4 regions of the Mesorhizobium sp. M0676 genome follow, and region 2 is predicted to be linked to each of the others. Evidence: predicted binding sites of a transcription regulator. Region 2 holds the regulator's gene; each other region holds the start of a gene.
The links. Region 2 encodes PhoB, which activates phosphate uptake and scavenging genes when phosphate is short. Its sites were predicted from a motif close to TGTCATNNANCTGTCAT; they were not measured.

Region 1: the regulator PhoB is predicted to act here: its motif matches at 1,404-1,420, upstream of NKI35_RS11915 (DUF1045 domain-containing protein).
Region 3: the regulator PhoB is predicted to act here: its motif matches at 2,354-2,370, upstream of olsB (l-ornithine N(alpha)-acyltransferase).
Region 4: the regulator PhoB is predicted to act here: its motif matches at 1,724-1,740, upstream of NKI35_RS16410 (PhoX family protein).

The regions. Positions count from the first base shown of each region.
Region 1 covers NZ_JAMYPU010000009.1:19,499-24,248, reverse strand. The annotation lists gene NKI35_RS11920 (alpha-D-ribose 1-methylphosphonate 5-triphosphate diphosphatase) at 1-620, opposite strand, end outside; gene NKI35_RS11915 (DUF1045 domain-containing protein) at 655-1,362, opposite strand; gene iolB (5-deoxy-glucuronate isomerase) at 1,517-2,329, opposite strand; gene NKI35_RS11905 (DUF3329 domain-containing protein) at 2,522-2,770, opposite strand; gene iolE (myo-inosose-2 dehydratase) at 2,780-3,697, opposite strand; gene iolD (3D-(3,5/4)-trihydroxycyclohexane-1,2-dione acylhydrolase (decyclizing)) at 3,820-4,750, opposite strand, start outside.
Region 2 covers NZ_JAMYPU010000015.1:87,954-92,703, reverse strand. The annotation lists gene xylF (D-xylose ABC transporter substrate-binding protein) at 1-258, opposite strand, end outside; gene NKI35_RS18220 (ROK family transcriptional regulator) at 524-1,759, shown strand; gene phoB (phosphate regulon transcriptional regulator PhoB) at 1,790-2,479, opposite strand; gene phoU (phosphate signaling complex protein PhoU) at 2,496-3,200, opposite strand; gene pstB (phosphate ABC transporter ATP-binding protein PstB) at 3,241-4,065, opposite strand; gene pstA (phosphate ABC transporter permease PstA) at 4,083-4,750, opposite strand, start outside.
Region 3 covers NZ_JAMYPU010000001.1:288,006-292,755, reverse strand. The annotation lists gene NKI35_RS01385 (response regulator) at 1-2,157, shown strand, start outside; gene olsB (l-ornithine N(alpha)-acyltransferase) at 2,434-3,309, shown strand; gene NKI35_RS01375 (trimeric intracellular cation channel family protein) at 3,389-4,021, opposite strand; gene grpE (nucleotide exchange factor GrpE) at 4,148-4,750, opposite strand, start outside.
Region 4 covers NZ_JAMYPU010000013.1:85,677-90,426, forward strand. The annotation lists gene NKI35_RS16410 (PhoX family protein) at 1-1,667, opposite strand, end outside; gene NKI35_RS16415 (hypothetical protein) at 1,786-2,181, opposite strand; gene urtA (urea ABC transporter substrate-binding protein) at 2,496-3,806, shown strand; gene urtB (urea ABC transporter permease subunit UrtB) at 3,919-4,750, shown strand, end outside.

The sequences.
Region 1 (4,750 bases), on a different contig from region 2:
CGCTTTTCGCAGAACAATTGGAAGTCGCGGTCGGTCAATTTCAGCTTGCGCTGATAGTAATGGGCGTAGGTCTCGAGATTGACGAACTGGCGCTGTCCCGGCGCATGGTCCATCAGCGAGGCCAGTTTGACCCGCCCGTCGCCATCGAAATTGGCGAAAGCCCGCAAGCAATCCGGCGCCGAGACCTCACAGCGCAGGTGCAGGAAATGGTCGGCCCGCAACCGGTCTTTCGCGACGCTGTCCTCGATCGCGCCGGCGAGCTTGCGGATGTCGTCGGAGGTAATATCCGCGTCCTCGTCCATGCCGACACGCAAAGCGTCGAGGACGGTGGTGATGCCGGCGGTGGCCACCTGCGCGTCATGGGCAAGGACGGCGGCGATCGGGTTCCAGCGCACTTTCGGGCGCGGCGCATAGTGGCCTTCAAGATGGTCAGTGTGCAGCTCGACCAGGCCGGGAATGATGTAGTCGCCGCCCATGTCCTCGCCGCCCATGTTCCCGCCGGTGTGGGCGGTGCCGGCGTCGATGCCGGAAATAAAACCGTCGCGCAGCACGAGCGACCCTTCGACGATCTCGTCGGCAAGCACGATGCGGGCGTTGTGGAGAACAGTTTCGGCGGTCATTCAGGCAGTCCCTGGTTACTCGGACGAATTGCGGTCAGGCGGTTTTTCGGGCAGCGCGGCGGCCGAGCGCATGATGCGAAAGCACCATGAACGGAGCGCCCGGTTCGGTTTCGAGGAACAGCGTCAGCGCATCCACCAGCACCGGCTGCTGCAGCACATCGCCGAACAGGCTGTCAATTGCCGCGCGCAGACGTTGGCTTTCCTGCGGCCCGGCCCGGCCGGACAGTGTCATGTGGAAGCGAAAGGTCTCGAACACGTAGGGGTAGCCCCACTGACAGAGATTGCGGAACTCGGCGGGTTTCAGCGAATCCGGGCTGCGGCGCTCGATCTCGGCCTCGGTGAGCGGCGCGCGAAAACGGTCGAAGCTAAGCACGACATCGTCGGCGAAACGGTTGAGCGGCGGCAGCGGGCCTTCCGGCACCAAAGCGAAGAAACCATCGATCTGGCTGACGACCAGGCGCGGGATGGTGACCGTCGGCGTTGCTTCGGCAAAGGCGTCCAGCGCCGCGCGCAGCGAGCTTTCGGTTTCGTTGGCGGCCAACCGGAAGGGCGCTTTCAGCGTCGCATGAAAGCCGTAGCGCCGCGCCGATGCGGTGTGAAAGGCGACTTCGGCCGCCGACAGCTCGCCCACCGCCTCGACCGGCCTGGTGGCGGCGCCAAAGGGGTCGCGGCCCAGCCAGTTGGCGGCGAGCCGCGCCAGCGGTTCGTCCTGCCTCGGGGTGAAATAGATGGCGTAGCGCATCGAAAAAAATCCTCGTCAGCCCGCTGCCATAGGTGATTTCCATGACGGATTGACGAAGCTTATGCGGGTTTTCGAAGGCAAATCGACCCCATGGATCGTTAGCCGACGATTTTTCGCTGCTGGACCAACAGCTTCCGGCGCAAGCGAAGGCCGATCAGGCCTTCATGAGCCATTCGTGCTCGGGCGCGTTGTGGAACTTCCACGTCCGCTTCGGCCCGGCCATGACGTTAAGGTAATAGAGGTCGTAGCCGTGACAGGCCGCGCACGGATGATAGCCCTTGGGCACCAGCACGACATCGCCGTCCTCGATCGCCATCGCCTCGTCCAGTTCGCGGGCGCCCGACTTGTCGGCGTCGGTGTAGACCCGCTGGAAGGCAAAGCCCTGCGGCGGGTTGAGGCGGTGGTAATAGGTTTCCTCAAGATAGGATTCGGCCGGCAGATTGTCCTGATCGTGCTTGTGCGGCGGGTAGCTCGATGTGTGGCCACCGGGCGTGATGACCTCGACCACCAGCAGCGAGTCGGCGGGCTTGCCCTCGGGCAATATGTTGGTGACGTAGCGCGTGTTGGTGCCTTTGCCCCGAGTCTCCTGGCCGAGGTCGTCGGGTGCGATGACGCGAACGGGCAAGCCGCCGCCCAGGCCCGGCGCCGAGCAGACCGCGAGTTCGAGATCGGTGTCGGCGGTGACCGACCAGTCCGAACCCTCCGGAATATAGACCGACCACGGCTTGCCCTCGAAGGGCGACATGCGCTCGCCGAGCAGGCCGAGTTCCTGGCCGCCGGCCCTTGCCGTGCCCTTGCCGGTGACGAACACCAGGCAGACTTCGCGATCCTGCGTCTTGCCGGATGCGGTCTCGCCCGGCTTCAGGCGGTGCAGGTCGAAGCCGACATAGGTCCATCCGGCGCTGTTGGGCGTGACTTGGGCGACGCGGCCATGGCCCTTGTCGGCTTTGACGAGCAGTTTCGACATGTTTTGTCTCTCCTATCGCAAGTCTTCGAGGTCGGCCTCTCAACTTCGTCATCCTAGGGCGAAGCAGGAGCGAAGCTCCGTCGCGAAGACCCTAGGATGACGAAGCGAGGGACGTTCCGGCCAATCACCGACGTAGGCGATACGCCAGGTGTCCAGTGTCCGACCCGCAAGCCCTTCCGAGCCACGGCCGCTTCATTCCTTCGGTTCGGCGTCCGCCTTCGCTTCGCCGGTCTTCGGTCGATCAGGCGCAGCCTTGCTCTCCTCCACCGGCTTGTAAAGATAGAAGAACTGCCAGACGGCGTAGGCGGCAAAGCCGAGCGCAATGATGCCCCAGAACGGGGTGCCGGAGGCGAATTCTATTCCGGCCCAGATCACGCAGAAGGCGACGACGGCAACGCGCCGCCACAGCGGCCGGAAGAACGGGTGCTCGTAATCCTTCATCGGATCGCCTCAGGCATTAGGAAAGCCTTGCGTTTCCACCGTGTAGCCGGCCGCCGTCATCACCCGCATCAATTCCTTGTGGCCGACCTGCGCCATCTTGAGCGGCGGGTTCTTCTTCGGGTCCTGCTCGGCCTCGACGACGAACCAGCCTTCATAGCCATGGTCGGCGAAGCGCTGCACGATGGCGCCGAAATCGAGCGAACCGTCGCCAGGCACCGTGAAGGCACCGAGCGCCACGGCGTCGAGAAAGGACTGTTTCGTGCGGTCGAGCCCGTCGATCACGCCCATGCGCACATCCTTCACATGGACATGGCTGATCCGCTTGTGGTGGTTGTCGATGGCGCGCAGCACGTCGCCGCCGGCAAAGGCGAGATGCCCTGCATCGAGCAGCAACGGAATGCCTTCGCCGGAATGGCGCATGAAGGCATCGAGCTCCGGCTCAGTCTCGACCACTGCCGCCATGTGATGGTGATAGGACAGCGGCATGCCTTGCTCGGCGCACCATTCGCCGAATTCGGTGAGGCGCCTGGCATAGGCCCTCATCTCGTCGTTCGATAATTTCGGCTTGGTGGCGAGAGGCCTGGAGCGATCGCCCTGGATCGAGCGGCCGACCTCGCCATAGACGATGCAAGGCGCATTCACCGCCTTGAACAGGTCGATCATCGGCTGGATGCGATCCTTGTTCTTGCCCATGTCCTCATCAACCAGGGTGCCGGAGAACCAGCCGCCGCACAGCGTCACGTCGGCCTGCTTCAGGATCGGCAGCATGATTTCGGGGTCGTTTGGAAAACGCCGGCCCATTTCCATGCCGGTGAAACCTGCCGAGCGCGACTGGCGCAGGCACTCTTCCAGCGAGACGTCGTCGCTGAGTTCGGCAAGATCGTCGTTCCACCACGCAATGGGGGACATGCCCAGTTTGGCTTTCAAGTTTTAGCTCCGGTTTCTTGTTCACCCTCCCCCTTGTGGGGAGGGTGGGGTGCGGCGCCAGACCCCCACCGGACCTTCGGTCCGACCTCCACAAGGGGAGGTAGGGGGCGGGTGCATGTACATCAATCGCCGATTGTCTGCATCTGCCGCTTTTCGTCATAGGCCTTGCGGGCTGCGTTGACCTGCGGCCGTGCGGAGACTTCCGGCACCGCGACATCCCACCAATGGCCGCCGGCATCGGTGGAAATCAGCGGGTCGGTGTCGATGACCAGCACGGTGGTGCGGTCGTTGGTTTTCGACTTTTGCAGCGCGGTCTCCAGGCCGGTGATCGATGGCACCTTCTCGGCAATAGCGCCCATGCTGGCCGCATGCGCGGCGAAGTCGATGTCGGGCAAGATCTCGTGGCGCGCGTCCTTCAGGAGGTTGTTGAAGTTGGCGCCGCCGGTGGCCATCTGCAGCCGGTTGATGCAGCCATAACCCCTGTTGTCGAGCACCACGATGATCAGCTTCAATCCGAGCATCACCGAGGTGGCGATCTCCGAATTCATCATCAGGTAGGATCCGTCGCCGACCATGACGACTATCTCCTGATCGGGCTTGGCCATCTTGGCGCCGAGCCCGCCGGCAATCTCGTAACCCATGGTCGAGAAACCATATTCGCCATGGTACGAGCCGGGCGCGCCTGCCTGCCAGAGCTTGTGCAGCTCGCCCGGCAGGCCGCCCGACGCATTCAGCAAGGTCACGCCGGACCCCAGCGCGCGCTGCACGGCGCCGATCACCTGCGCGTCCGAAGGGAAGGCGGCGTTGGTCGACGCCGTCACCTTGGAGGCTTCGGCCTGCCATGCCTTCTTGCCTTGGGTCGCATTGTCGGTCCATGTCGCCGGTGCTTTCCAGCTCCCCAACGCCGCACCCAGTTCGACAAGCCCTTCGGCCGCATCGGCGACCAGCGGCAGCGCACGATGCTTGCCGGCATCGAAAAGCTGCACGTTGAGTCCGATGATGGTCTTGCCGGAATTCTTGAACAGCGCCCATGAGCCGGTGGTGAAATCCTGC
Region 2 (4,750 bases):
CAGAGAGTTGGCGCCCTGCGAGATCAGGCTTTCGACGTCGGTCAGCTGCTTGCCGGGATTGGACTGCGCGTCGGCGGAAATGTACTTGTCGCCGGCAGCCTCGATCGCCGTTTTCATCGCAGCCTCGTCGGTCTTCCAGCGCTCTTCCTGGAAGTTCGACCACGACACGCCGATGACCTTGTCCTTCGCCTGCGCGACCGACATCAGCGCCAGCGACATGGCGACACCCGCCAGCATGGCGGCTGCAAATCTGTTCATCATAATCCTCCCTGCGCCGCGTGCGGCGCGACAAAACTGGCCCGAGGGCCGGCACACAGAGGCCCTATTTTTCGAGCCTCGAAAAAATACTGGTTCAATGATAAGGCGCTGTCAACATCGATTCTGATGGATTCTGATGGCCCTTGCCGATTTTTTTCGAGGTCCGCAATAAACAATGACAGGGCTGCCGGCGTCTGCCAATATTTGGCTGGTGCCGTCGAACGCCTTCACTATCATGAGGCGCGAGGAGGCCGGGAGGAAACAAATGTCGGTTGGAATCCGCCACGACGATCTGCGCCGTCGCAACCGTGCCATGGTGATTTCGGCCGTGCGCCGGGCCGGCCAGCCGTCGCGGACCGAGATTGCGGCGACCACCGGCCTCAGCCACTCGACCATATCGGCAATCTCGTCTGATCTGATTGAAGAAGGCATCCTGATTGAAGGCAAACCTGGCGAGACAGGCGCACTGAAACGCGGCCGGCCGCAGGTCGGCCTTGGCCTCAACCCGGAAGCGGCGGCGGTGATGACCGTCGTGCTGTCGCTCAATTTCCTGTCCGTCACCGTCATCGACTATGCCGGCCACGTCGTCGCCGAGGAACAGCGCCGGCTGGACACGCTGACCAAGCCGCGCGACGAGCTGATTGGCGAATGCGTAGCAATCGTCCGGCGGCGGCTTGAGGATCCCGACCTCGATGTCCAGAGCATCGCCCGCATTGCCATGGGCATCCAGGGCATCACCGATTCGCAGGCGCGCGCCATGCTGTGGTCGCCAATCACGCCACTGACCGACATTGCCTTCGCCGACATGTTGGAAGCGGAATTCGGCATTCCGGCCACCATGGAGAACGACTGCAACATGATGGCGGTGGCGCTGCAATGGCGCCAGCCCGAGCGCTACCGCGACAATTTTATCGCCATCCTCTTGTCGCACGGCATCGGCATGGGACTGGTGCTGAAAGGCGAACTGTTCACCGGCACCCATTCCTCGGGCGGCGAGTTCGGCCACATGATCCACCGTCCGGGCGGCGCGCTCTGCCGCTGCGGGCGGCGCGGCTGCGTCGAGGCCTATGCCGGAAACTACGCCATCTGGCGCAGCGCCAAAATGATGAGCGAAGATGCCGAGCCGGTCGATGTCGGCGACGCTGATATGCGCGCACTCGCCGCGCGCGCCCGCGAAACCGATGGCCCGGAGCGCGAAGCCTATCGCAGGGCCGGCGAGGCGCTCGGCTTCGGCCTCGGCAGCCTGTTTGCACTGATCGATCCGGCACCCGTCGCCATGGTCGGCGTCAGCGCCGCCGCCTTCGACTTGATCGAACCGGCATTGCGCGAAGCGATCGCCCAGACCGCCGGCGGCCAGCACTCGAAATCGATCTCCTTCGACACCGAGCCCAACGAGCTGCCGCTGATCCGCGAAGGCTGTGCCATGCGCGCGCTCGGCTTCGTCGATCAGGAGATTTTCGCGCCGGGCATTCAGGCCAAATCCGGCAAGCATGTCGCCTGAATGGCCGGCAACGGCGCGACGCGCAGCATCCTAGTCTTCCCTGATCGCGTAGCCAGCGCCGCGAATGGTACGGATGACATCCGGCATGCGGCCGTTGTTGACCGCTTTGCGTAAGCGCCCGACATGGACGTCAACGGTTCGCTCGTCGATATAGATCGTCTCGCCCCAGACATTGTCGAGCAGTTGGCTGCGCGAGAACACGCGGCCGGGATGGCGCATCATGAATTCGAGCAGCCGGAACTCGGTCGGTCCGAGCCTGATCTCGCTCTTCTTGCGGTAGACACGGTGCGACTCGCGGTCGAGCACGATGTCGCCGACCTTGAGCACGCTGGACAGCACTTCCGGCTTGGCCCGGCGCAGCAGCGCCTTCACTCGCGCCATGAACTCCGGCGTCGAGAATGGCTTGACCAGATAGTCGTCGGCGCCGGTGGACAGGCCGCGCACGCGATCGCTTTCCTCACCGCGCGCGGTCAGCATGATGATCGGCAGCCGCTCGGTTTCGGGCCGCACTCTAAGCCGCCGGCAGAGCTCGATGCCGGAAACAGCGGGCACCATCCAGTCGAGCACCAGGAGATCGGGCACGTTTTCCTGCAGGCGGATCTCGGCCTCGTCGCCGCGTGTCACCACCTCGACGTGATAGCCTTCGGATTCGAGGTTGTAGCGGAGGAGCACGCCTAGCGGTTCCTCGTCCTCCACGACCATGATGCGTGGCGCGATCATCGGCAGTTCACCCTCATCAGGCCGGCATGGCCATCGCCGTCTCGTCCTGCTTCGGACGATTGGCGGGCAGTTGCTGGCCGGTCAGCACATAATACGCATTTTCGGCGATGTTGGTGACATGATCGCCGATGCGCTCAAGATTCTTGGCGCAGAACAAGAGATGCGTGCAGGCGGTGATGTTGCGAGGGTCTTCCATCATGTAGGTCAAGAGCTCACGAAACACGGACGTGTATTTGACGTCGATGCGCTCGTCGTCATTCCTGAGTTTTGCAAGCGCTGCCGCATCGGTGGCGGCATATTCCTCGACGACGCCTTGCACCTGGATCAGCACCAGCTGCGCCATGGCGTCGATGGAGTGCGACAGGTCGCGCGGCGTGACACTGAGGCCCACGGTGCCGACGCGCTTGGCGATGTTCTTGGCGAGATCGCCGATGCGCTCGAGGTCGCCGGCCATGCGGATCGAGCCGACCACGGCGCGCAGATCGTTGGCCATCGGCTGGCGCTTGGCGATCAGCGTGATGGCGCGGTCGTCCAGTTCGCGCTGGCGCGCATCCATGATGGCGTCGTCGGAAACGACACGCTGTGCCAGCGCATTGTCCGAATTGAGCAGCGCCCTGGTCGAGCCGCTGAGCATCGAGCCTGCCAGATCGCCCATGTCGCGGATCAGCTTGCTGATCTGCCCGAGCTCTTCATCGAAGGAGGCGACGGTATGTTCACCCATGATCTTGGTCCTCGTGCCTGAAATTCACCCGCCGGAAGGTTCAGCCGAAGCGGCCGGTAATGTAATCCTGGGTGCGCTTGTCGTCGGGGTTGGTGAACATCTTGTCGGTTGCGCCCTCCTCGACGAGATAGCCGAGATGGAACATCGCCGTGCGCTGCGACACGCGCGCCGCCTGCTGCATCGAGTGGGTGACGATGACGATCGTGTAGTTCTGGCGCAGCTCGTCTATCAGCTCCTCGACACGGGCGGTGGCGATCGGATCAAGCGCCGAGCAGGGCTCATCCATCAGGATCACTTCCGGCGACACGGCGATGGCGCGCGCGATGCACAGGCGCTGCTGCTGGCCGCCGGACAGGCCGGTGCCGGGCTCCTGCAGGCGGTCCTTGACCTCGTTCCAGATCGCAGCCTTCTTCAGGCTCTGCTCGACGATCTGGTCCATGTCGGACTTGCGCTTGGCCAGCCCATGGATGCGCGGGCCGTAGGCGACGTTCTCGTAGATCGACTTCGGGAACGGGTTGGGTTTCTGGAACACCATGCCGACGCGGGCGCGCAGTTCGACGACATCGATGTTCTTGTCGTAGATGTCGTCTTCATCGAGCGTGATCTTGCCGGTCACCCGCGCCGAATCGATGGTGTCGTTCATGCGGTTGAGGCAGCGCAGGAAGGTCGACTTGCCGCAGCCGGACGGGCCGATCAGCGCCGTCACCTGGTTCTGGCGGACGTCGAGATTGACGTCGAACAACGCCTGCTTCTCGCCGTAGAAGACGCCGACCTTGTCGCCGCGCATCTTGATGACTTCGTTCGACTTGGCGTTCATTTTGTCGCCCACTGCATTCTCAAGGGACTGTTCGGTCATGATGTTCATACCAAATTGCCTTTTTTCTACCAGCGCCGCTCGAACCGGCGCCGGAGCACGATCGCGGTGATGTTCATGGCCATGAGGAAGACGAGCAGGATGATGATGGCGCCGGACATGCGCTCGACAAAAGCGCGCTCAGCCTCGTTTGCCCACATATAGATCTGAACCGGCAGCGCGGTCGCCGGATCGAAAGGCGTCGTCGGATAATCGGCGACGAAAGCGACCATGCCGATCAAGAGCAGCGGTGCTGTCTCGCCGAGCGCACGCGCCAGGCCGATGATGGTGCCGGTAAGGATGCCTGGGGCGGCAAGCGGCAGGATGTGATGGAACACCATCTGCATCTTGGAGGCGCCGAGGCCGAGCGCCGCCGAGCGGATCGACGGCGGCACCGCGGCGAGGGCGGCGCGCGTGGCGATGATGATGGTCGGCAGCGTCATCAAGGTCAGCACCAGGCCGCCGACGAAGGAAGCCGAGCGCGGCATGCCGAGGAAGTTGATGAACACGGCAAGGCCAAGCAGACCGAAGACGATCGACGGCACCGCCGCGAGATTGTTGATGTTGACTTCGATCAGGTCCGTAAAGCGGTTCTTCTTGGCGAACTCCTCCAGATAGATCGAGGCGGCGACGCCGATCGGCAGCGCCAGCAAAAGCACGATCACCATCATGTAGAACGAACCGATGATGGCCACGC
Region 3 (4,750 bases), on a different contig from region 2:
GGCCTGCCGTTCCTGACGGTGGTCGCCAGTGTCGTGCTGGCGGGCCTCTCCCACCTCACCGGTGCGCCGATCTTCATCACCCTCGGCCTGCTGGCGACAGGCCTTGCCGGCGTCGCCATGCACCTGCGCAACCGCCGCACCGTCCACCGCGCGACGGCCTTGCTCGACGAAACCGCAGCGCGCAGCCGCGCCGAAATCGAGACGCTGGCCGACCGTATGTGGGAGATGCAGGAGAGCGAGGAGCGTTTTCGCGGGCTGATCGATGCGCTCGGCGATCTCGTCGTCCACCGCGACCGCGATGGCCACATCGTCTACGCCAACAAGGTTTTCGCCAGCCTCGTCGGAACCGACCAACGCGACCTTGCCGGCAGGACCCTCGCCGAACACGGCATTGATGTCGGCATCGTCCCCGACGCCGCCTTTTCCGATCATGAATGCCTGAGTTCCACCGACGTCTCCATACGCACCCCGAACGGTCCGCGCTGGTTCTCATGGATCGAACTGTCGGTACGCGACAAGGATAGCGGCGCCGTCTCGCACCGGGCGATTGCCCGCGACATCACCGCGCGCAAACGCGCCGAATCCTCGCTGATCACCGCGCGCGAGCGCGCCGAATATGCCAGCCAGGCCAAGTCGCGCTTCCTCGCCACCGTCAGCCATGAGATCCGCACGCCGATGAACGGCATCATGGGCATGGCCAAGCTTCTGGCTGACACCAATCTGTCGCCCGAGCAGCGCACCTATGTCGGCGCTGTCTCGACCTCGGCCAGCGCCCTTTTGGCGCTCATCGAGGATTTGCTCGACTATTCCAAGATAGAGGCCGGCCGTTTCGACCCGGAGCCGCAGCCGACATCGCTGCGCGAAATCGCCGACAACATCGTCGAACTGATGGCAGCGAAAGCCTTCGCCAAGAACATCGGCCTCGGCTGTCATGTCGAGCCCGACGTGCCGCAGATGATCATGGCCGATCCCGGCAGGGTCAGGCAGGTGCTGCTCAACCTGATCGGCAATGCGATCAAGTTCACCGACACCGGCGGCGTGCTGGTCTCGATTGCGCGCGCCCGCACCGATACCAGCGACCGCATCTGCTTCACCGTTACCGACACCGGCCCCGGCCTGCACGAAGACGACATGGAGCGCATCTTCGAGGAATTCGAACAGTCCGACGGCACCTCGACCCGCACCCATGGCGGCGCCGGCCTCGGTCTGGCCATATCAAGGCGCCTGGTCGCCGCCATGGGCGGTGCCATTTCGGTGTCGAGCCGGCTTGGCGAGGGATCGGAATTCGTCTTCGAGATCCCGGCCGCAGGAGCAACCGAAGCACCGCAGAACCGGCAGAACATCCTGGCCGGCCGGCGCGCCGTGATCGTGTCGAAGAACGCCGTCGAGGCCGACGCCATCGCCCGCACCATCCGCGCCCATGGCGGCGCCGTCGACGTCGCCGCAACCGCTTCCCAGGCGACGCCCTTCGCCGAACATTGCGATGTGCTGTTGATCGACGCGGCCCTGGAGGACGGCGACGGCAGACTGCTCAAGCGCCTGCGCCAGAGTGGCTTTGCCGATTGCGAGGCGATCACGCTGATCGCGCCGACCGACCGCGGCATGCTTGGCGAATTCCGCACCAACGGCTACGCCACCTTCCTGGCAAGGCCGGTGCGCGGCGAAACGCTGCTGCGCGTGCTGTTGACCAATCACGCCCCTGCCTTGCCCCAGCCCAAGCCGGAAAAGAGCGGCGTGTCCGCCCTTCGTGTCCATGGCGGGCGCCGGCAAGGCTTGTCGGTGCTGATCGCCGAAGACAACGACATCAACGCCATGCTTGCCCGCGCCACGCTTTTGAAGGCGGGACATCGCGTGAAAGTGGTCGGCAATGGCAAGGCCGCGGTCGAGGCGGTGACCGAAGCCGGGCTGAAAAACCGCTTCGATGTGGTGCTGATGGATCTGCACATGCCGGTCATGGACGGGCTGGACGCGATCGCCGCCATCCGCCGCCACGAGGAGGAAATGGCTGTGCCGCCGGTTCCGATCATGGTGCTTTCGGCCGACAGCCAGGAAAAGACCCGCCACACCGTGCTCGCCCATGGCGCCAGCGGCTTTGTCACCAAGCCGCTCGATCCCGACGCGCTGGTCCATGCCGTCGAGGGCCAGGTGGCCGCCTGAATTCATGTCGCTCGAAAATGGCCCCGGTTTTGAGAAGACGACATGCACAAAACAAAGACTTGAAGCGCGTCGCGTGAATCGTCCCAGCGCGACGCGCTTCAAGGTGACGCTGGCGCAATCCTCGCGTCACGTAGGTAGCCGAATGAGGGTTTTCGCCAGCCGACGAAGTATTGCCCGTCGCGCCGTATCACGGTACTGTCACAATCCTGTTGCACCTACACCGTATCCCCGTGCCAAGAGGGATGGCTCGAAGGAGAATCACTCGTGCATACAGTTATGCCGGAATGTGACACTCGGCCCAGCGCAGGCGGCGCTTTGCTCGCCGCGCGGAACGCCGATGCCGTCGCAACAGGCGCACCGCTGGGCCGTATCGGCAATCTCGAAGTGCGGCTTGCCCGCAATGAGGCCGAGATCGCCGCCGCGCAGGAAGTGCGCTACCGGGTGTTTTATGACGAGCTTGGCGCCAGGAAGGACCTGTTCCAGGCGCAGGACCGGCGCGACGCCGACCGCTTCGACCCGCTGTGCGACCATCTCCTGGTGCTTGACACCTCGATCTCCGGCCCCGAGCATCGCCGCATCGTCGGCACTTACCGCCTGCTGCGGCAAGAGATTGCGGCGACCGCCGGCGGCTTCTATTCCGAAGGCGAGTTCGAACTGACCAAGCTGATCGCCCGCCATCCCGGCCAGCGCTTCCTTGAGCTCGGCCGCTCCTGCGTGCTGCCGGAATACCGCTCGAAGCGCACCATTGAGGCGCTGTGGCAAGGCATCTGGGCCTACATCAACCACTATGAGATCGGCGTGATGACCGGTTGTGCCTCGTTCCCTGGCACGGTGCCGGCTGCGCATGCCGAGGCGCTCACCTACCTTGCCCATCACTGCCGGACCAACTCCGCCTGGGATGTGCGGGCGGTCTCCGGCCGCTATTGCTCGATGGATCTGATGCCGATCGAGGCGGTCAACGCCAAGGCGGCGATCGCGGCCATGCCGCCGCTGGTCAAGGGCTATCTGCGCGTCGGCGCCCGCATCGGCGACGGCTGCGTCATCGACCGTGAGTTCTCCACCGTCGATGTGTTCGTGGTGATGCCGGTCCAGGAAATCGGCGCCCGCTACGTCAACTATTATGGCGGGGAAGCGCAGCGCTTTGCGGCGTGAGGCAGTAGGCAGTAGGCAGTAGTGAAGGCTGCCGCGAATTGCTGACTACCGACTATTCCCTATTCCCTAATCCCTCTCCCTACGGAATATCCTCCGGTCGCCGTCCCGGGCGGCTCTTGTAGGACGGAAAGGTCCAGCCGAATTTCAGCGCGCCGCCGCGCACCAGGAAAGCCGCGACGAAGCCGGCGATATCCGAGGCGAGCGGCGGCAGGCCGGCAAGATCGCCAAGTGTGTAGAGGCCGGCGCCCGCGAGTGCGGCGGTGACGTAGATTTCGGGCCTGAGCAGCACCGATGGCTCGCCGGCCAGCAGATCGCGCAGGATGCCGCCAAATGTGGCGGTCAACACGCCCATAACAACGGAGACGACCGGCGAGCCGGTGATGGCCAGCCCCTTGGCCGCGCCCATTACGGAAAAGGCCGCCAATCCGATGGCGTCGAGCCAGAGCAGCCATTTCCAGCGGGATTCGACGCGGTGGGCGATGAAGAAGACCAGCACCGCAACCGCCGCGCAAACCAGCACATAGCCGGAGTTGGCGACCCAAAAGACGGGCAGGTTGAGGATGACGTCGCGAAGCGTGCCGCCGCCAATGCCGGTGACGCTGGCCAGAAACAGGAAGCCGATAATGTCGAGCTGCTTGCGCGAAGCCGCCAACGCCCCGGTCGCGGCAAAGACGGCGACGCCGGCATAGTCGAGGAGGTCGATGGGTGTCAGGGACATGAGGTAGTAGGGATTGGGAATTAGGGAAAGTATGAATAACACGAAGCCGCGCGATTGATACGCCTGCCCCTATTCCCTATTCCCTATTCCCTATTCCCTATTCCCTACTGCCTACCCTACTCACGCATCCTTCTCGGCCTGCTCGTTCACCGGCCCCGGCTCGACCGGCGCTTCGGTGGCCGCGATCTTGGGGCCGCCCTTGGCGACCCCGACCATGGCCGGCCGCAGCACGCGCTCGCCGATCGAATAGCCCGGCTGCACGACCTGGACGACGGTGTTGGCCGGCACATCGGGATTGGGCACTTCGAACATCGCCTGGTGGAAATTCGGGTCGAACTTCTCACCTTCCGGTTCGAGCTTCTTCACCCCATGCCGTTCCAGCGTCGACAGCATGGCGCGCTCGGTGATCTCGACGCCGTCGATCAGCGCCTTGAAGCCGGCATCTCCGGCCGCTTTCGCCTCGGCGGGGATAGCATCGAGCGCGCGGCGCAGATTGTCCGACACCGACAGCATGTCGCGGGCGAAATTGGCCACCGCATAGGCGCGCGCATCATGCACGTCGCGGGCGGTGCGGCGGCGCAGATTCTCCATCTCGGCTGCGACGCGCAGCGCGCGGTCCTTCAGCTCCTCGTTTTCCTTCAGCAGCCGCACCAGCGCTTCATAGTCGCCGTCGATGCCGCCTTGCGTGCGCTCGGCCTCGGCCGTTTCGATATCCTCGGGCGC
Region 4 (4,750 bases), on a different contig from region 2:
ACGCCATAGACGCCGTCCGGCAGGTCGAAATCATTGGCGCCGTCCGTCGCCACCCACAGCCGCCCCGCCGGGTCGAAGGTGATGTTGTCGGGGCAGACGAACCAGCCATTGTCCGACGTATCCGGATGAAAAGTGGCGCCGACCTTGGCATCTTTCGGGTTGCCGCAGAGCACGAACAGGTCCCAGGCATAGTTTTCGGCCGTGTGGTCGGCGTCCGCGCCGCGGCCGCCGGGCGGGATCAGTTCGACAATATGGCCCCACAGGTTCTCCGGCCGCGTGTTGGCCGGATTGACCTTCGACTGGTCGCGCTTCTTGTTCTTGGTCATCACCGCATAGACGCGGCCGGTCACCGGATTGGTCTCGATGTCCTCGGGCCGGTCCATCGGCGTGGCGCCGAGCGCATCTGCCGCAAACCGCGTCTTCAACAGCACCTCGGCCTGGTCGGCAAAACCGTTCTCTGCGGTAAGCTTGCCCTGGCCGTGCACCAGCGGCAGCCACGTCATCGAGCCATCGGCATCGAAGCGGGCGACCGACAGCACGCCATCGTCGAGCAGATCGGCGCCGGAGGCCGGATTGGCCCTATCATAGGCCTTGGCCGAGACGAAGCGGTACATGTATTCGAAATAGTCGTCGTCACCCATATAGACGACGACGTGGCCGTCCTTGTTGAGGACCACGGTCGAGGCCTCATGCGACATGCGGCCAAGTGCCGTGCGCTTCACCGGCCTGGACTGAGGATCGTAAGGGTCGATCTCGACCACCCAGTCGAAGCGGTTGGCCTCGTTCGGTTCCTTGTCGAGGTTGAAGCGGTCATGGAAGCGGCCGCGGCCATAGATGTCGGAGCCGTCGAAGCCGTAACGGTCGAGCAGGTCGGCAGTCGGCGCCTTTTTCGGGTCGCCGCCGAAAATGTCGGACACGCCTTCCTCGCAGGTCAGCACCGTACCCCAGGGGGTGAAACCGCCGCTGCAGTTGTAGCTGGTGCCGAGCACTTTGGTGCCAGTCGCGTCGGCCGAGGTCTTCATCAGCGCATGGCCGGCAACCGGTCCGGAAACGGTCATTTCGGTGTTGGCGGTGATGCGGCGGTTCAGCGGACTGTCGGCCACGGTTTCCCACTTGCCGTCCTTCAATTGCACCTCGACGATCGAATGGCCCATCGCGGCCATGCCGAGATCGACCTGTTCCCTGGTCATCGTCTTGCCGGCATCGCCCTCGGTCATCCCCGGAAACATCACATTGGGCGAGATGTATTCGTTGTTGACGCAGAGCAGGCCATGATCAGAATTCACCGTGCCCTTCGGCAGCGGCATGAAGGCGATGTAGTCGCAATTGTAGCCGAAGCGCTTTTCCTGTTCCTCCGCCGCGACCTTGTTGCCGTCGAATTCGGCGAGGCCAGCTGCAAGCGGATCGCCCCAGCGCGCGACGATGGTCGTCTCATAGCCTTCGGCGGCGGCATGGGTCTTGTCGTAGACCCGCTTCGGCTCGGGAAAGCCGAGCGTCGACTGCGCTGCGGCGGCATGCGTTTCGCCGGCAAACAAGGAGCCGACAAAGCTGCCGCCGGCAATCAGCGCGCCGGAGGCGAGGCTGCCTTTCAAAAGAGACCGGCGCGAGACGCGCTCGGCAATGATTTCGCGGATGACGGGGGAGGATGAAGACGGTGTATTGGCCATGGTGTCTGCCTCTCAGGGTGGATGTTACAGCGCACCGTTGCCCCTAGTCTGCTTAGGCAACATTCACATGACATAAGAGGAAGGTTTTGCCGCAACTGGGCGCGGCACTACGCATCGCTCAGCCCTTGGTGCAGGTCGAGGCGGTGAAGGCGCCGTCGGGCTGCTTCAGAATGATGTCGAATGACGGGGCGGTCTCGCCGTCCAGTGTTGCCTGTGTCATGGAGACGGAGTTGCCACCGGTGGTATAGCCGCCCAGCGGCCCGAGCCAGGTGATCTCGCCATTGGCATTCATCTGATAGTTGTAGCCTTGCAGCGCCGTTCCGAACGTCACCGGGCCGGTATAGACATTGCCCTTGATAGTGATGTCGCCGAGGTTGAGGAAGGCGCCGAGCAAATAGACCTCGCAATGATAGGTGCCGTCAGGAAGTTTGCCCTCGCTGAAATCGGCGCGCGCGGCGCCGCTCGTTGCCATCAGCAGCAGGATGCAGGAAATGCGTGAGATGCGAGATGTCATGACGTCTCTCTTTTGAAGTGCGAGCTTGCCCTATTTTTGCGCGGTGCCGCAACATCGTTCGCCCGGAACCCACGGCCGGAGATCAAAAACTAGGCATTTGTCTCAATTGGGCGAAAATTAGGCAAAGGTCGTGTGCGCTGCGCAAATTTGCCTCAATCAATTTTTACCGGCTGCCTTTGTTGTTTCTCCAGGCTAATATACCAACCGGCTGATAACGCTCGGCTATTCCATCTTTGTGAGCGGCGCCTTCGCGTTTGGCACGGCAGTTGCTTTGCATTGTCGCGGTGCAATCAAACAGCTTGGGAGTCTTCGGTATGAGGGGTAATTTCTCCACAATAACAAAAATGTTTTCGGCGGGCGTGATCGCCGCCGGCCTGTCGATGTCGTCTCCGGCCAAGGCCGCCGAAGACACGATCAAGGTCGGCATTCTGCATTCGCTATCGGGGACCATGGCGATTTCGGAGACGACGCTGAAAGACGCCATGCTGATGCTCATCGAAGAGCAGAATGCCAAGGGCGGTCTGCTCGGCAAGAAGCTCGAGGCGGTCGTTGTCGATCCGGCCTCCAACTGGCCGCTCTTTGCCGAAAAGGCGCGCGAGCTGATCTCGAAGGACAAGGTCGCCGCCGTGTTCGGCTGCTGGACCTCGGTGTCGCGCAAATCGGTGTTGCCGGTGTTCTCGGAACTCGACAACATCCTGTTCTACCCCGTCCAGTATGAGGGCGAGGAAAGCGAGCGCAACGTGTTCTACACCGGCGCCGCCCCGAACCAGCAGGCGATTCCTGCCGTCGATTATCTCATGAGCGAGGACGGTGGCTCGGTGAAGCGCTGGGTGCTGGAAGGCACCGACTACGTCTATCCCCGAACCACCAACAAAATCCTCGAGGCCTATCTGAAGGCCAAGGGCGTCGCCGCCGAAGACATCATGGTCAACTACACGCCGTTCGGCTTCTCCGACTGGCAGACCGAAGTCTCCGCAATCAAGAAATTCGGCTCGGCCGGCAAGAAGACCGCCGTCGTCTCGACCGTCAATGGCGACGCCAACGTTCCGTTCTACAAGGAACTCGGCAACCAGGGCATCAAGGCCGAGGACATCCCGGTCATGGCCTTTTCGGTCGGTGAGGAAGAACTGGCCGGTCTCGATACCGCGCCGCTGGTCGGCCATCTCGCTGCCTGGAACTATTTCGAGAGCGTCGACACACCCGAAAACAAGAAGTTCATCGCCGACTGGCACAAGTTCATCAAGAATGACAAGCGCACCACCAACGACCCGATGGAAGCTCACTATATCGGCTTCAACATGTGGGTGAAGGCGGTCGAAAAGGCTGGCACCACCGATCCCGACAAGGTCATCGACGCCATGGTCGGCGTGTCCGTGCCGAACCTCACCGGCGGCTATTCGACCATGATGCCGAACCATCACATCACCAAGCCGGTGCTGATCGGCGAGATCCAGGCCGACGGCCAGTTCGAGACCGTGTCGCAGACGCCCGGCCTCGTGATGGGCGACGAATGGTCCGACTATCTGCCCGATTCCAAGGACCTGATTTCGGATTGGCGCGCGCCTCTGTCCTGCGGCAACTTCAACGTTGCCACCGGCAAATGCGGCGGCAAGGGCACGAACTGATCCCTCCCGGGACTGACCGATCGTGGACGCGTCCACGATCGGTACCGCCAAGCGTCCGGGCGCTTCAGCCCGCCCGGACGCGGAATTTCCCCACAGAAGAGTATCTGAACGGATGATCCTGTTGCGCACTCTCGGCCTCATGCTGGTGTTCCTGGTGGCAAGCCTATTGCCGTCGAACGCAGCCGAAGCCGATCTGCGCGCCATCGTCGCCAAATTCGCCGCGGGCACGGGCTTTGCCGCCACTGAGGCTGTTGTGCGCGAACTTGCCGCCACCGGCGATCCGCTGGTTGAACGGCCGCTTGCAGCCCTCGCCGAAGGCAATCTCTACATTCGTAAAGCCGATTCAGCCGTCTTCGTCGGCAGTGAGGCCGCCGACAGCGTCACGCTGCTCGACCCGCTGAGCGGCGAGAAAGCCGGCGACGCCGCCAAGGCCGACATCACCAAGATCAAGGTCAACAACACGCTGCGCCGTGTCATCCGAGATGCGCTGGGAACGCTGACGTTGCGCGCGAAAGATCCTTCTGTTCGCATCGCCGCCGCCGACACCATGTTCAAGACCCCCGATGCCGCCAATATCGAGCCGCTCGATGCAGCCATCGCCGCCGAGACCGACGCCAAGGTCAAGGCATTGTTCGAACAGGCGCGCGCGGCATCGGTGCTGGTCTCCGATAAGCCGGAGGCCGACAAGCTTGCCGCCATTGCCCTGATCGGCGCGCGCGGCGACCGCGACGCGGTCTCGCTGCTCACCGCGGTCGAGGCCAATGCGCAAGGCGCGGTCAAGGATGCCGCGACGGCGGCAATCGCCAGCATCAATTCGAGCCTGGCGCTGTGGGATGCCGGCCAGAACATATGGTACGGCATCTCGCTTGGCTCGGTGCTGCTGCTGGCCGCCATCGGCCTCGCCATCACCTTCGGCGTCATGGGCGTCATCAACATGGCGCATG